DNA from 3 places in the Mesorhizobium sp. M9A.F.Ca.ET.002.03.1.2 genome. Region 2 is predicted to be linked to each of the others. Evidence: predicted binding sites of a transcription regulator. Region 2 holds the regulator's gene; each other region holds the start of a gene.
What was found. Region 2 encodes LexA, which represses DNA repair genes until DNA is damaged. Its sites were predicted from a motif close to TGTTCNNNNTGTGTTCNG; they were not measured.
Positions count from the first base shown of each region.

Region 1: EJ066_RS16005 (2'-5' RNA ligase family protein) is a predicted target of LexA. The motif match lies at 2,930-2,947, and genes of this name have one in related genera.
Region 3: EJ066_RS26610 (UvrD-helicase domain-containing protein) is a predicted target of LexA. The motif match lies at 2,879-2,896, and genes of this name have one in related genera.

Region 1 is NZ_CP034443.1:3,331,704-3,336,422, reverse strand. It holds gene EJ066_RS16030 (FGGY-family carbohydrate kinase) at 1-329, shown strand, start outside; gene EJ066_RS16025 (ArsC family reductase) at 344-706, opposite strand; gene EJ066_RS16020 (metalloregulator ArsR/SmtB family transcription factor) at 878-1,234, shown strand; gene EJ066_RS16015 (SRPBCC family protein) at 1,231-1,716, shown strand; gene EJ066_RS16010 (nuclear transport factor 2 family protein) at 1,813-2,166, opposite strand; gene EJ066_RS16005 (2'-5' RNA ligase family protein) at 2,277-2,885, opposite strand; gene EJ066_RS16000 (2-dehydropantoate 2-reductase) at 2,993-3,970, opposite strand; gene EJ066_RS15995 (acyl--CoA ligase) at 3,973-4,719, opposite strand, start outside.
Region 2 is NZ_CP034443.1:4,797,527-4,802,245, forward strand. It holds gene EJ066_RS23140 (ComEC/Rec2 family competence protein) at 1-1,745, shown strand, start outside; gene lexA (transcriptional repressor LexA) at 1,739-2,476, opposite strand; gene glp (gephyrin-like molybdotransferase Glp) at 2,580-3,785, opposite strand; gene moaC (cyclic pyranopterin monophosphate synthase MoaC) at 3,785-4,282, opposite strand; gene trpC (indole-3-glycerol phosphate synthase TrpC) at 4,284-4,719, opposite strand, start outside.
Region 3 is NZ_CP034443.1:5,480,616-5,485,334, forward strand. It holds gene EJ066_RS26600 (dienelactone hydrolase family protein) at 1-282, opposite strand, end outside; gene EJ066_RS26605 (glucose/quinate/shikimate family membrane-bound PQQ-dependent dehydrogenase) at 408-2,720, opposite strand; gene EJ066_RS26610 (UvrD-helicase domain-containing protein) at 2,937-4,719, shown strand, end outside.

The DNA of each region.
Region 1 (4,719 bases), 1.5 Mb from region 2:
TCGAAGAGATGCGCAGCCATGGCCTTTCGCCGGCGCAAATGGTGGCGATCGGCGGCGGCGCCAACAGCAGGCTTTGGACAAAGATGATCGCGGACGCAACCGGGATCTCGATCCATAAGGGTCACAATGCTGAAGCCTCCTCCCTCGGCGCAGCCATCAGCGCCGCGGTCGGAGTCGGGTGGTTCGAGAGTTTTGCTCAGGCCGCGGACGCCATGACGAGCATCACCGAGACAATCGAACCGGACCCACGCGACCGCGAAGCATGGGACGCGCTGTCGGCCAGGCAGGCCAAGGTCTTCCCCGCGACCCAGTTCGCCTGGCGGAATTGAGACCAGCGCGGGCGCTACACCTGCTTCAACCCACCCACCGCCTGCTGATAGACATCAGGCTTGAAGCCGACGAGGATGCGGTCGCCAAGATCGAGGACCGGCCGCTTGATCATCGTCGGTTTGGCCAGCATCAGCGCCTTGGCCTTCTTCCCGTCGAGGCTCGTCTTGTCCCTGTCCGACAGTTCGCGAAACGTCGTGCTCGCCTTGTTGAGCAGGATTTCCCAGCCGACCTTGCCGGACCAGCCGTCGAGCCGCTCCGCTTCCAGGCCTTCGACCCTGTAGTCGTGAAACCGATAGGCGACATCATGGCTCTCCAGCCAGGTACGCGCCTTCTTGATCGTATCGCAATTGGTGATGCCGTACATCGTGATGGTCAAAATCGGGGTCCCTCGGACTGATAGAAAACTCGAATCTGACGGCACCCTAAAACCGCGCCTCTCCCTTTGCCAGCTGCTTGCCTGCATCTCCAAATTTTCGGGCTTGCCAATACTAAGGTATTTTCCTAAGTATGTACGATACAGCTTTTAGCCAATGCGCGGAATCGATCTATGACTAGTCTGCAGTCCGCAAGTCCGAGCTTACCACCGATCGACGGCATCTTCCGGGCGCTTTCCGATCCGACGCGCCGCCGTGTCGTCGAGCGACTGAACAGAAGCCCTGCCTCGGTCAGCGAGCTTGCCCAACCATTCGACATGGCCCTGCCCTCCTTCGTCGAGCATCTCAAGGTGCTGGAAGGTTGCGGGCTGGTGCTCTCCGAAAAGGCCGGTCGCGTCAGAACCTACCGGCTCGCGCCCGAACCGCTGAAGCTCGCGGAAAACTGGCTGGCCGAACAACGCGCGCTGTGGGAGCGCCGCCTCGACCAGTTCGACGCCTACGTCATGACACTCAAGGAGAAAGACATATGAGCCCGGCGCCGCTGTTCAAACCCGATCCGAAACTCGACCTCGTTCTCGAACGCGTTGTCGATGCGCCGCGAGAACTGCTCTGGACCGCCTACACCAAACCCGAGCACGTCCGCCAATGGTTCACGCCCAAGCCGTGGATCATCACCGATTGCGAGATCGATCTCAGGCCCGGCGGCCTGTTCAGGACCCGCATGCAATCGCCTGATGGCAGGCAAGTCAACGACCGGCGTTGCTGCTACCTCGACATCGTGCCGAACGAGCGGCTGGTGTGGACCGATGCACTGCTGCCTGGCTATCGCCCGTCGGGGGATCCGTTCATCACCGCGGTCATATCCTTCCACCCGGAAGGCAAGGCGACGCGCTACACCGCGACCGCTATTCACCGCGACGAAGCCACGCGCAATAACCACGAGGAGATGGGCTTCTACGACGGCTGGGGCACGGTGCTCGACCAGCTTGCGGAGTATGTGAGGACGATTTGATATGCTGGCATGGCTGCCAGGGCCTCGTCCTGGCAGCCATGCCTGTTTTCAAACCATGTGGCGAAGTGAGCAGGCTCCGGAAGGGCTGGCCGGGCTTCAATAATAGAAGCGCTCTTCGCTGATCTTGTCGTTCTTGACCGTATAGACGCCAACCTCGTCCATGGAGGCGCGCTGGCCGGTCGCCTTAGGCGTCACGTCAAACGTGAAGCGCAATGCGAACTGGTCGCCATTGACATAGGGACCCTCGACAGAGCCGCCATGAACGTCGTGGTTCTCTTGCCACCACTGACCCTTCTGCTTGACGGCCTCCTTGCCGCGGCAAATGGCCATCGGCCCTTCCATCGCTTCGTAGCTGACGATGTCGTCGGCATTGTATTTCGCGGCAGCGCTTTCGCTGTCGCCCCGCTTGAGGAGCTCCGTGAAATCCTTGGCGATTTCGGTAGTGGTCATGACTTCCTCCTTTTCCAGACGCATTCCAAGTAGGGTACCGCCTGGCGGCCTGCCATCGGTGATCCGCCAGCCAGCTGACAATCCATGTCAGGATCATCGCGGCTGGAGAATTACGACGCGGTGATCAAAGGCCAACGATCCAGATCCCGGTAGATCGTCAGACCGCGCAAGCTGTGAATAAGAATGAACTCCCTTGCCACAAAACTGATTGCATCGATGGGCTGCCTGGGAACGAATTTCCCATCATAGGCAAGGGTCATATGCGGAACAAAATGGTCTGCCGACTTGAGGCCGTTTGACTTCATCGCAATGCCAATCAGTCGACTGAGTTCGCAGACCGGCCCACTGTCGGCCAAAAGCACAAACGGACGAGACGGCGGGCTCCCCCTCGCCGCTGGGCGACCTGGGAAACTTGCGGCATGATGAAACGCGACTTCAAACGCCGGCATCTCAACCCGTCGACCGGACCGCCTTGCCGCGAATTCGGTGTTCGATCGAAGCCTCTTATAGTCGCCTACATGCTGCAGGCTGACGTGAAAACGCTCCTTTAATAACAGCGAACCAGTTATCCCATTGATATCGCAGAGTTGCCTCTGCAGTGTCCAAAATTCGGATCGGTATTTCACTTCCAACAGCAACGCAAAGAACACGCGATCCGGCAACTTTGGCTGCTTCGGCGGCGGTGGGATGCCGAAATCAAACTCTTGCTGCCGATACATCCGTACTCGTTCGGCCGAGGAACGCTCCTGTTAAAGTCTCTGACAAGAACAAATCAGGAACAAACTTGAGAGTCAAGCGTGGAATGGGTCGACGCTCTTCAGAGTGGTCAATAGCAGCCGCGCTCGATGGCGAGGCGACGCACCAGCGCCAGCACGCTGTCGATGGTGGGCGTCGGCTGGCCGGTCAGCCGGCCGAGTTCCTGCACCGCCGTCACCAGCGCGTCGATCTCCATGGGACGGCCGCGCTCCAGATCCTGCAGCATCGAGGTCTTGTGCTCGCCGACGTCGGCGGCCCCCTTGATGCGCCGGTCGACCGCTATCGGGAAACGGACGCCAAGGCTTTCGCCGATCGCCTGCGCCTCCAGCATCATGGCGCGGGCAAGCGTACGGGTTGCCTCGTCGGCAGCGATTGCCGCAAGCGTGCTGCCGGTCAGCGCGGAAATCGGGTTGAAGGAGAGATTGCCCCACAGCTTGATCCAGATTTCGCTGCGAATGTCGTCGCGAACAGGCGCCTGCAGCCCCGCCGCAACCATCTCCTCGGCAAGCCGCGTGACGCGTTCGCTCTTCTCCCCCGAAGGCTCGCCAAGCGAGAAGCGTTTTCCCTCGATATGGCGGACCAGGCCGGGCGCATCCACCTCGGCCGCGGGATAGACGACCGAGCCGATGACGCGATCCGGCCCAAGCCGGTCCCAGATCACGCCACCGGGATCCACTGCTTGCAACCGCGTGCCTTCGAGCGAGCCGCCGATCTTGTGGAAATACCACCACGGCACGCCATTCTGCATGGTGACGACGGCCGTCCCCTCGCCCAGCAGCGGCGCGATCTGGTCGAGCGCCGGTGCGAGCGAATGGGCCTTGAGCGCCAGCACGACATAGTCCTGGACGCCTAGCTCCTCAGCCCGCGCGGCAGCCCTGACAGAGGCGACGGATTCATGACCGTCCTCGATCAGGCGGAGGCCGTTCGCCCTGATCGCGTCGAGATGCCCGCCGCGCGCCACGATCGAAAGATCGACCCGGCCGGCCACGGCAAGTTTGGCCGCGAAATAGCCACCGATCGCGCCGGCGCCAAAGACTGTGATCCGCATCGTCAACTGAGACCGAGTTTGGTCGCGAGACCGATGCGCTGCAGCTTGCCCGTCGCGCCCTTCGGGATTTCGTCAAGGATCAGGACAATGCGTGGCACCTTGAAGTCGGCAAGCCGCATCGCGGCAAAGCTGCGGATGTCGCCTTCGGTGGCGGCCATGCCCTCGCGCAGCACGATCGCGGCAGCGACCTCCTCGCCGAGCTTGTCGTGCGGCGTGGCGAAGGTGACGACCTGCGCCACCGCCGGATGATCCATCAGCACGTCGTCGACCTCGAGCGGCGAGATCTTCTCGCCGCCGCGGTTGATGATCTCCTTGAGCCGGCCGGTGACGCGCAGGTAGCCATCGTCGTCGAGTACGCCCTGGTCGCCGGTATGAAACCAGCCATGCGCGAAGGCCGTGGCATTGGCGTCCGGATTCTTCTCATAGCCCGCGGTCACATTGGGTCCGCGAATGACGATCTCGCCGGTCTCACCCGGCTTCAGCAATTGCCCGTCGAGCGCCATCACCGCCACCTCCGGCCCGGCAGCCGCGCCGACGCTGCCCGGCTTGCGCAGGCCCGGCGGCAGCCGGTTCGAGGCCATCTGGTGCGCGGCTTCCGTCATGCCGTAGGATTCGATCACCGGGCAGCCGAAGGTCGCCTCGAGCTCGGCCATCACCTGCGGCGGCAGCGACGCCGAGGACGAACGGATGAAGCGCAAGGGCGCCGCCGCCAGCGCATCGGCATTGCGCGCCGCCCGCGGCAGTATCGC
Region 2 (4,719 bases):
GCCCGGTGCGGCCGGACGGCTATGATTACTCGTTCGACAGCTATTTTGCCGGCATCGGCGCCAGCGGCTTTTTCCTTGGCACGCCAAAGGTCATTCCCCCGAATGGTTCACCAGATGGGACACCGCTTGCTGCGCGTCTTTCTTCCGCAGTCGAGAACGCGCGGGAGAGCATCGCAGTCCATGTTCGCAGTCAAGTTGGCGGTGCCGAAGGCGAGATTGCCGCCGCGCTGATTGTCGGCGTGCGCGCTGGCATTCCCGAAGAGATCAACGAGGCGATGCGGCGCACCGGCATCTATCACATCATCTCCATCTCCGGCCTGCACATGGCGCTGGTTGCCGGCACGGTCATGGCGCTGCTGCGCGGCGCCTTTTCGCTGTTTCCCGATTTCTCCTCGCGACGGCCGGTCAAGAAATACGCGGCCGCGGCCGCGCTTTTTTCGATTGCAGCCTATCTCATCATTTCGGGCGTCGTGGTCGCGGCCGAACGCAGCTTTATCATGCTGGCGGTGATGCTGATCGCCGTGCTGTTCGACCGGGCGGCGCTCACCATGCGCAATCTGGCGATCTCGGCGATTGCCGTCATCGTCGTATCGCCGCATGAGGTTGTCGGGCCGAGTTTTCAAATGTCCTTCGCCGCGACCGCGGCGCTCGTCGGCGCCTATGCCGGCTGGTCCGACTACCGAGCAGGCAGGGCCACCGCGCCACCGCCGCGACGATCGCCGCTCGGCTTCGTCACGCGAAAATTCCTGGTGGCGATGGGCGGCCTTGCCATGACCTCCATCATCGCGGGAAGCGCGACGGCGCTTTTTGCCATATGGCATTTCCAGCGGGTCTCGCCACTCAGCCTGTTCGCCAATCTGGCGATCATGCCTGTTGTTTCGCTGGTGGTCATGCCTTTCGGCGTTCTTAGCGCTCTGGCGATGCCGTTCGGTGCCGACGGGCCTTTCCTCTATGTGATGGGCAAGGGGCTGTCAGCGATGATCGTCCTATCCGGATGGATCTCGGAGCGCTCGCCCATCGACGCGGTCGGGCTGATTTCGATGCAGTCGGTCCTGCTGGCGACGATCGCTCTTGTCATCGCGACCATGGCGACGACCTGGCTGCGGCTCGCGGCGCTTCCTTTTGCGCTTGCCGGCCTGCTGACGATTTCCGACACACGCACGCCCGACGTGCTGATCTCGGAGAATGCGCGACTGGTCGCTCTGCCGGTCGGCGGCGGTGAGCTTGCCGTCAACCGGGCGCGCCCGAACGAATTTACCATCGACAACTGGAAACACGCCCTGAAGGCCGAGACGATCATCATGCCGGAGACATTCGCCAAGACGGATATACAATTCGACATCACCGATCCGGCAGACCTGCCGCCGGGCGCGCCTTTCTACTGCACCGCCGGCCTGTGCCTTGCCCGGCATCCGTCCGGTGCGATCGTCGCGCTCGCCGACGACCGCAAAACCGCGCGGCCAGCCTGTGCCTTTGCGGACTTGATCGTCATCGACGATGCGACAGCCTATTATGATCCCTGCCGCAATCCGCTGGTCCTCGTCGTGACCAAACGGCAACTCGCTCGCATGGGCAGTGCCGCCGTCTTCTTCGATCCGCAATCGGCGACGACGCGCGCAAAAATTCGTTTCGCCGTCGAAGAACCGTACCGGCCCTGGCATGTACAGCGACAGTTTTCTCGAGAGGCGAGGGGGCTGCCGCCATACCGCGAGGCCGAAAAACCCAAAAAAGCCGCCGCTCAGTAACGCCGAATCAATCCGACGAGCTTGCCCTGCACCTTGACCCGGTCAGGCCCGAAAATGCGCGTCTCATAGGCCGGATTGGCGGCTTCCAGGGCGATCGAGGCGCCTTTGCGGCGGAACCGCTTCAGCGTCGCTTCCTCCTCGTCGACCAGGGCCACGATGATCTCGCCGGGCTGGGCGGTGTTGGCGTTGCGAATAATGACCGTGTCGCCGTCGAAAATGCCGGCCTCGATCATCGAATCACCCTTGACCTCCAAGGCATAATGCTCGCCGCCCATGATCATGTCCGGCGGCACCGAGATCGAATGCGTCTGGTGCTGGATGGCATCGATCGGCACACCGGCAGCGATGCGGCCCATCACCGGGATGGATACGGTGGCAATGACGTCGTCGTCATTGCCGGCCGCAGGCATGCGTGAAGGCGCTGGCTTGACCTGTCGTCCGAGGTTGCCCTGACCAAGACTGCCTTGAATGACGCTCGGCGAGAATTTGCGCGCCGCATTGAGACCGGGCGCGATCGAATCGGGCAGGCGCAGCACCTCCAGCGCGCGGGCGCGGTTGGGCAAGCGGCGAATGAAGCCGCGCTCCTCCAGCGCCGTGATCAGCCGATGGATTCCCGACTTGGAGGCGAGGTCGAGCGCTTCCTTCATCTCGTCGAAGGAAGGCGGAATGCCGCTTTCCTTCAGCCGTTCGTGGATGAACATAAGCAGTTCATGTTGTTTGCGTGTCAGCATCGCGACCCCCAACAGAATCAAAAAACAAACCCAGAACAAACACTATCTGTTCCAGTTGTGTTCCGCAACCGTTTAAAGTTTAATGAATCTGTTGACGTTTTGTTCAGCGTAGCATCAGCACGCTGCAGGCAGCGCCCGTCGTGGCTGCGGGAGCGAATGGCTCGCGCACGATCAGCCCGTTGGCGTCGGCCAGCATTCTGAGCATCGAGGAATCCTGGATGCCGAACGGCGTCGCCTCAAGCAAGCCGGCTTCTTCCTTCACCATGGCGCGTACATAGTCCTGCCTGAGATCGTTGGCCGGCATCGCAGCACCCAGCCGCGCCTCACGGATGTCCTGCCGGTAGGCACGGCCGCCGAGCCGTGCAAGCAGCGGCTTCAGGAAGAGCTGCGTGCAGACCAGGCTCGCCACCGGATTGCCGGGCAGGCCGATGCAGCGGATGCCGCCCAGCCGGCCGAACATCAGCGGTTTGCCGGGCCGCATGGCGATCTTCCAGAAATCGAGCGTCATGCCTTCGCCGGTCAGCACGTCATGAACGAGGTCGTGGTCGCCGACCGAGGCGCCGCCCAACGTGACGATGACGTCGGCTCCTGCGTCGACCGCTTTTTTCACCAGCGCGGCGATCGCCTCCTTGCGGTCTGCGGCGATGCCGAGATCGAGCACACGCGCGCCGACCGAGCGGGCCGCGGCGGCGACGCCATAGGCATTGGACGAGATGATCTGGTCTGGGCCGAGGTCGCTGCCCGGCGGCAGCAATTCGTCGCCGGTGGCGATGATGGCGACCAGCGGCCGTTTCACCACGCTGACCTGCGGATGGTTGGCTGACGCCGCCAGTGACAAGGCCGCCGGATCGAGCAGGCGGCCTTTCCCCAGCAGAACGTCGCCCTTTGAGAAATCGAGCCCGAGGCGGCGGATGTTGCGGCCTTCAACCGTCGATGCGGTCACTTCGATGCTGCCGCCGCCAAGGTCGCGGACATTCTCCTGGATGACGATGGTGTCAGCGCCTGCGGGAAGCGGCGCGCCGGTGAAGATGCGCACGGCCTGCTTCTCACCGACCGTCCCGGCGAAGCCGCGGCCGGCCGGCGCCATGCCGATCACCGAAAGCCTTGCGGGTACGGACGCGACATCGGCGGCCCGCGCGGCATAGCCGTCCATGGCGGACGCGTTGAAGGGCGGCTGGGTGCGGAGCGCCACGAGCGGCTCCGCCAGCACGCGGTCGGCGGCGGCTATCAGGGCGACGCTTTCGGCTTGCGAGGGCGCAGCACCTTCAAGCAGGCGCTCGAGCGCCTCGGTGACCGGAAGCAGCGCCATTATTGCCCAGCCCCTTGGGCGCCCACCTTGTAGTCGCCGGATTTGCCGCCGGTCTTTTCCACCAGCCTGATGCCGGAGATCACCATGGCCCGGTCGACCGCCTTGGCCATATCGTAGATGGTCAGGCAAGCGACCGAGACGGCGGTCAGCGCCTCCATCTCGACGCCGGTCTTGCCGGTGACACGGGCCAGTGCCGTGACCCTCAGGCCGGGCAGCGTCGCGTCCGGTTCGATCTCGACGGATATCTTGGTCAACAGCAGCGGATGACAGAGCGGGATCAGCTCATGCGTCCTCTTGGCCGCCATGATGCCGGCGATGCGCGCCGTGCCCAGCACGTCGCCTTTCTTGGCATCGCCGTCGACGATCATCTTGAGCGTCTCTGGCAGCATCGAGACAAAGCCCTCGGCGACCGCCGTGCGCGTCGTCTCAGCCTTGTCACCTACATCGACCATATTGGCTTCACCCTGTGCGCCAAGATGGGTGAGGGCAGGCGTCATATCAGATCGCCTCTGCCGGCGCCTTGCCCGTCAAAAGCAGGCGCGTTGCGGCGGCCACATCCTGTTGCCGCATCAGGCTCTCGCCGACGAGGAAGGTGCCGATGCCGCTTTTTTCCAGCTTGCGGCAGTCGTCATGCGAGAAAATACCACTCTCGCTGACCAGCAGGCGGTCGGCCGGCACCATCGTCGCCAACCGCTCCGAGGTATCGAGACTGGTTTCGAACGTCCGGAGGTTGCGGTTGTTGATGCCGATCAGCCGCGACGACAGTTTCAGCGCGCGTTCCGTCTCGGCCTCGTCATGCACCTCGACCAGCGCGTCCATGCCGAGCTCGAAAGCCGTCGCTTCGAGGTCCCTGGCCACGGCGTCATCGACGCTCGCCATGATGATCAGGATGGCGTCCGCGCCCCACGCACGGGCTTCGAACACCTGATAAGGC
Region 3 (4,719 bases), 680 kb from region 2:
CATCTCGCCACCGCTGCCGGGATAGCTGATGTCCTCGCCCGTCACGCGTGAATCGTCCTCGGCAACGATCGCCGCCCGGGCGGAATTCGCCGCCAGCAGCGGTGCGATCGCGGCGGCCGCAGCACCTGATCCGGCAAGCCTGGTCAACTGTTCCATGAAGCGCCGCCGGTCGAGCGTCAGATGCGTGTATTCGTCATAGGCGTCGATCATCGCCTGAGTAATGGCAGGTCTCGTAATGGCGGGTCTCGTGGCGGCCGGGCTGGCAGGGATCGGTTTTGTCATGGCGCTCTCCTCGGCTTTGGGGAAACACCCCCGCCGCGCAACATAGGGTCGAGGCCCGCATGGTCCAGTCACGGAAGAGTGAGGCCCCGGCATGCAGCGAACGACATGCATAAAGACAAGATGCCCTACTTCGGCAGCGTATAGGCCATCACATAATCGCCCGGCTTGGTGCCGACAGAGCCATGGCCACCGGCGACAATGACCACGAACTGGCGCCCGTCGGCGACAGTATAGGTCATCGGCGTCGACTGACCGCCTGCAGGCAGCCGCGTCCGCCAGAGCTGCCTGCCGGTCGTCAGATCGTAGGCGCGAAGGTAATCGTCGACGGCAGCGCCCAGGAAAGCGACGCCGCCGGCCGTGATCATCGGCCCACCGATGCCCGGCACGCCTACCTTGAACGGCAGCGGCAGCGGTGTCATGTCGTAGACGGTGCCGTTCCTGTGCTTGTAGACGATCTTGCCGGTCCTGAGATCGGCGCCCGCCACATAGCCCCAGGGCGGCGCCTGGCAGGGAATGCCGAGCGGCGACAGGAACGGCTTCAATATCACCGCGTAAGGCGCACCGTCGTTGCGGTTTAGGCCCTGTTCGCTGCCTTTGGTGTCGCCCGGCGGCGGCACCTCCGCGCGCGGGACCAACCTGGAGATGAACGCCAGATAGGTCGGCATGCCGAACATCACCTGCCGCACCGGGTCGACGGCCACGCCACCCCAGTTGAAGGTGCCGAAATTGCCGGGATAGATCAGCGAGCCCTGAACCGAAGGCGGCGTATAGCGGCCCTCGTAGCGGAGGCCCTGGAGTTCGATCCGGCAGGCCAGCTGGTCGAACATGGTGATGCCCCACATGTCGGCGCCGGTCAGCGGCTTTGGATTGAAGGAGAGATCCGACTCCGGCTGCGTTGGCGATGTGTGGTCGCCCTCGATCGCGCCGCCCGGCGCCGGCACTTCGTTGACCGGGACGATCGGCTCGCCGCTGCGCCGGTCGAGCACATAGAGATCACCCTGCTTGGTCGGTCCGACCAGCGCCGGCACCACGCCGCTTGGCGTGGTGATGTCGACCAGCGTCGGCTGCGCCGGCACGTCCATGTCCCACAGATCGTGATGCACGGTCTGCCGCACCCAGCGCAATTGTCCGGTGTTGAGATCGAGCGCGGTGATTGAGGAGGAGAATTTCTCGACATTGGCGCTGCGCCCGGCGCCGAGCTGGTCCGGCGTCTGGTTGCCGAGCGGCACGTAGAGCAGGCCGAGCTTCTCGTCGGCACTCGCCGTCGACCACATGTTGGGCGAGTTGTGGGTATAGGTCTGGCCCGGTGGCAGTGGCGTCGTCTGGTCCGGATTGCCCGAATCCCAGTTCCACACCAAGGCGCCGGTGTCGACGTCGAAGGCGCGGATGACGCCGGACGGCTCCTCTGTCGAATAATTGTCGTTGACCGCGCCGCCGACGATGATCTTGCCGCCAACGATCAGCGGCGCCGAGGTCGAATAGTAATAGCCCGACTTCGGATAGGGCATATTGGCGAGCAGGTTCAGCGTGCCGCCCTCAGCGAATGCGGGGCAAACCTGCCCGTTCGCGGCATCGAGCGCGATCAGCCGCGCGTCGGATGTCGGCAGATAGACGCGCGCGGCACAGGGCTGGCCGGCGGCGATGCTGGCGTCCGCGTAATAGGACACGCCGCGGCAGGTCTGGTGCTGGCGATCCTTGTCCAGCTTGACCTGGGGATCGTAGCGCCACTTCTCCTCGCCGGTCGCGGCGTCGATGGCGATGGCGAAATTATGCGGCGTGCAGATGTAGAGCGTATCGGCGACCTTCAGCGGCGTCACCTGATAGGTCGTCTCGCCGACGTCGTCGGGCCCCTTCACGTCGCCGGTGCGGTAGGTCCAGGCCGGCTGCAAATTGGCGACGTTGCCTGATGTGATCTGGTCGAGCGGCGAATAGCGCTGGCCGTATTCCGTGCGGCCGTAATAGTGCCATTCGCCGGGAGGCACATTGCCGCCGAGATCGGCGGTCGGCGTGATCTCGTCGGCGTTGAGTTGTCCGGCAATATCCTTTGGATCGGCCGTCATCGAATAGCCGGCAACGCCGATCGATGCCAGCACCGCGAGGATGAGCGGCGCTCGGCCGTCCGGGCCGGTGAGCCCACGACGCGCCCACGGCGTCAGCAGCCAGAGCGCCAGCAGCACGATGATGCCGCCGCGCGGGCCGAGTTCCCACCAGTCGAAGCCGGCCTCCCAGACCGCCCAGCAAAGCGTGCCGATGACGATCGCCGCATAGGACCACAGCGCCATCGACTTGCGCCTGTAGAGCAGCCAGGCCGCGACAAGGAAGGCGATACCGGCAATGGCATAGTACCAGCTGCCGCCCAGCGAAGCTAACCAGATGCCGCCGCCGCCGAGCGCCAGGCCGATGAGAAAAAGGATGAGGGAGGTGATGACGACAGCCAAGACGATACTCCTTCGACTGATGCGCTCCGCCGCGGTCCATGGGGCAACCCGGCATTGCGTTCCTACCCCACCGCAACTTTCTCCGGCCCGCGGTGCCTGTCAAGCAGGCCTGCGCGATAGGTTGTGTTCTACTGGATTTGTCGGTCGCGGCCGTGATCGAGAACAAAACGGAGACACTTCTGGCCTTTCGCCGCCGAATCACTACATTCGGGGACGATGTCCGGCTTTTCGGAAGACATGCCCTTTTTTGACGAACCGAATGCGCGGCCCACGGCCCCGTCCGGCATCGCCGCGCGCGCCATGGCCGCCCGCAGCGGGCGCAACGACGCGCCCGACTATCTGAAGGGGCTCAACCCCGAGCAGCGGCTCGCGGTGGAGACCACCGAAGGCGCGGTGCTGGTGCTGGCCGGCGCCGGCACCGGCAAGACGCGCGTCTTGACCACCCGCATCGCCCACATCCTTGCCACCGGCAAGGCATTCCCCTCGCAGATCCTCGCCGTCACCTTCACCAACAAGGCCGCGCGGGAAATGAAGCAGCGGATCGGCCTGCTGATCGGCGAAGGCAATGTCGAAGGTATGCCGTGGCTCGGCACTTTCCACTCAATTGGCGTGAAGCTGCTACGCAGACACGCCGAGCTTGCCGGGCTCAAATCCGATTTCACCATTCTCGACACCGACGACGTCGTGCGCCTGATCAAGCAGCTCATCCAGGCCGAAGGGCTGGACGACAAGCGATGGCCGGCCAAGCAGTTCGCCCAGATGATCGACGGCTGGAAGAACAAGGGGCTGGGCCCCGCCGATATTCCGGAGGGCGACGCCCGCAGCTTCGCCAACGGCAAGGGCCGCGAACTCTACAAGGCCTACCAGGAGCGGCTGCAGACGCTGAACGCCTGCGATTTCGGCGATCTCCTGTGCCACCCGATCCGCATCTTCCGCGCCAATCCGGACGTGCTGAAGGAATACCATAAGCGCTTCCGCTACATCCTTGTCGACGAGTATCAGGACACCAACACCGCGCAGTACATGTGGCTACGCCTGCTCGCTCAAAGGCCGGATGCTTCGACGAAGGGCGCGCGCGGCGACAGCGGCCGCCCAATCTCCCCCCATGTGGGGGAGATGTCCGGCAGGACAGAGGGGGGCGCCGTAGAGCGCAACCCTTCCCACACAGCGGAATTCAAAAGTGGAAAGGCCGGCGGGACAGCGCCCCCCTCTGTCGGCTTCGCCGACATCTCCCCCACAAGGAGGGAGATTGGGCGCTCTTCAGCCGAAACCCGTGCCAGCGTAAATATCTGTTGCGTCGGCGACGACGACCAATCCATCTATGGCTGGCGCGGCGCCGAGGTCGACAACATCCTGCGCTTCGACAAGGATTTCCCCGGCGCCACCATCATCCGGCTGGAGCGCAACTACCGCTCCACCGCGCACATCCTCGGCACGGCCTCCCACCTCATCGCCTACAATGAGGGCCGCTTCGGCAAGACGCTGTTCACCGAAAAAGTCGCCGAGGACGACGAGAAGGTGCACGTCCACGCCGCCTGGGATTCCGAGGAGGAGGCCCGCGCTGTCGGCGAGACCATCGAGGCCTACCAGCGCCCAGATAAACAAGGAAATCGGCACAATCTCAACGACATGGCCATTCTGGTCCGCGCGTCCTTCCAGATGCGCGAATTCGAGGACCGCTTCGTCACGCTCGGCCTCAACTACCGCGTCATCGGCGGGCCGCGCTTCTATGAACGCCTCGAAATCCGCGATGCGCTGGCCTTCTTCCGTGTCGTCGCGCAAGGCGCCGACGACCTCGCTTTCGAGCGCATCGTCAACGTGCCGAAGCGCGGGTTGGGCGAAGCCACCATTCGCCAGATCCACGACACGGCGCGCGCGCTGCGCATCCCGATGCTGGAGGCCGCCGCCACGCTCGCCGAGAGCGACGAGCTGAAGCCGAAGCCGCGCGCGGCACTGCGCGAGGTCGCCGCCAATTTCGAGCGCTGGCAGAAGGCGCTGG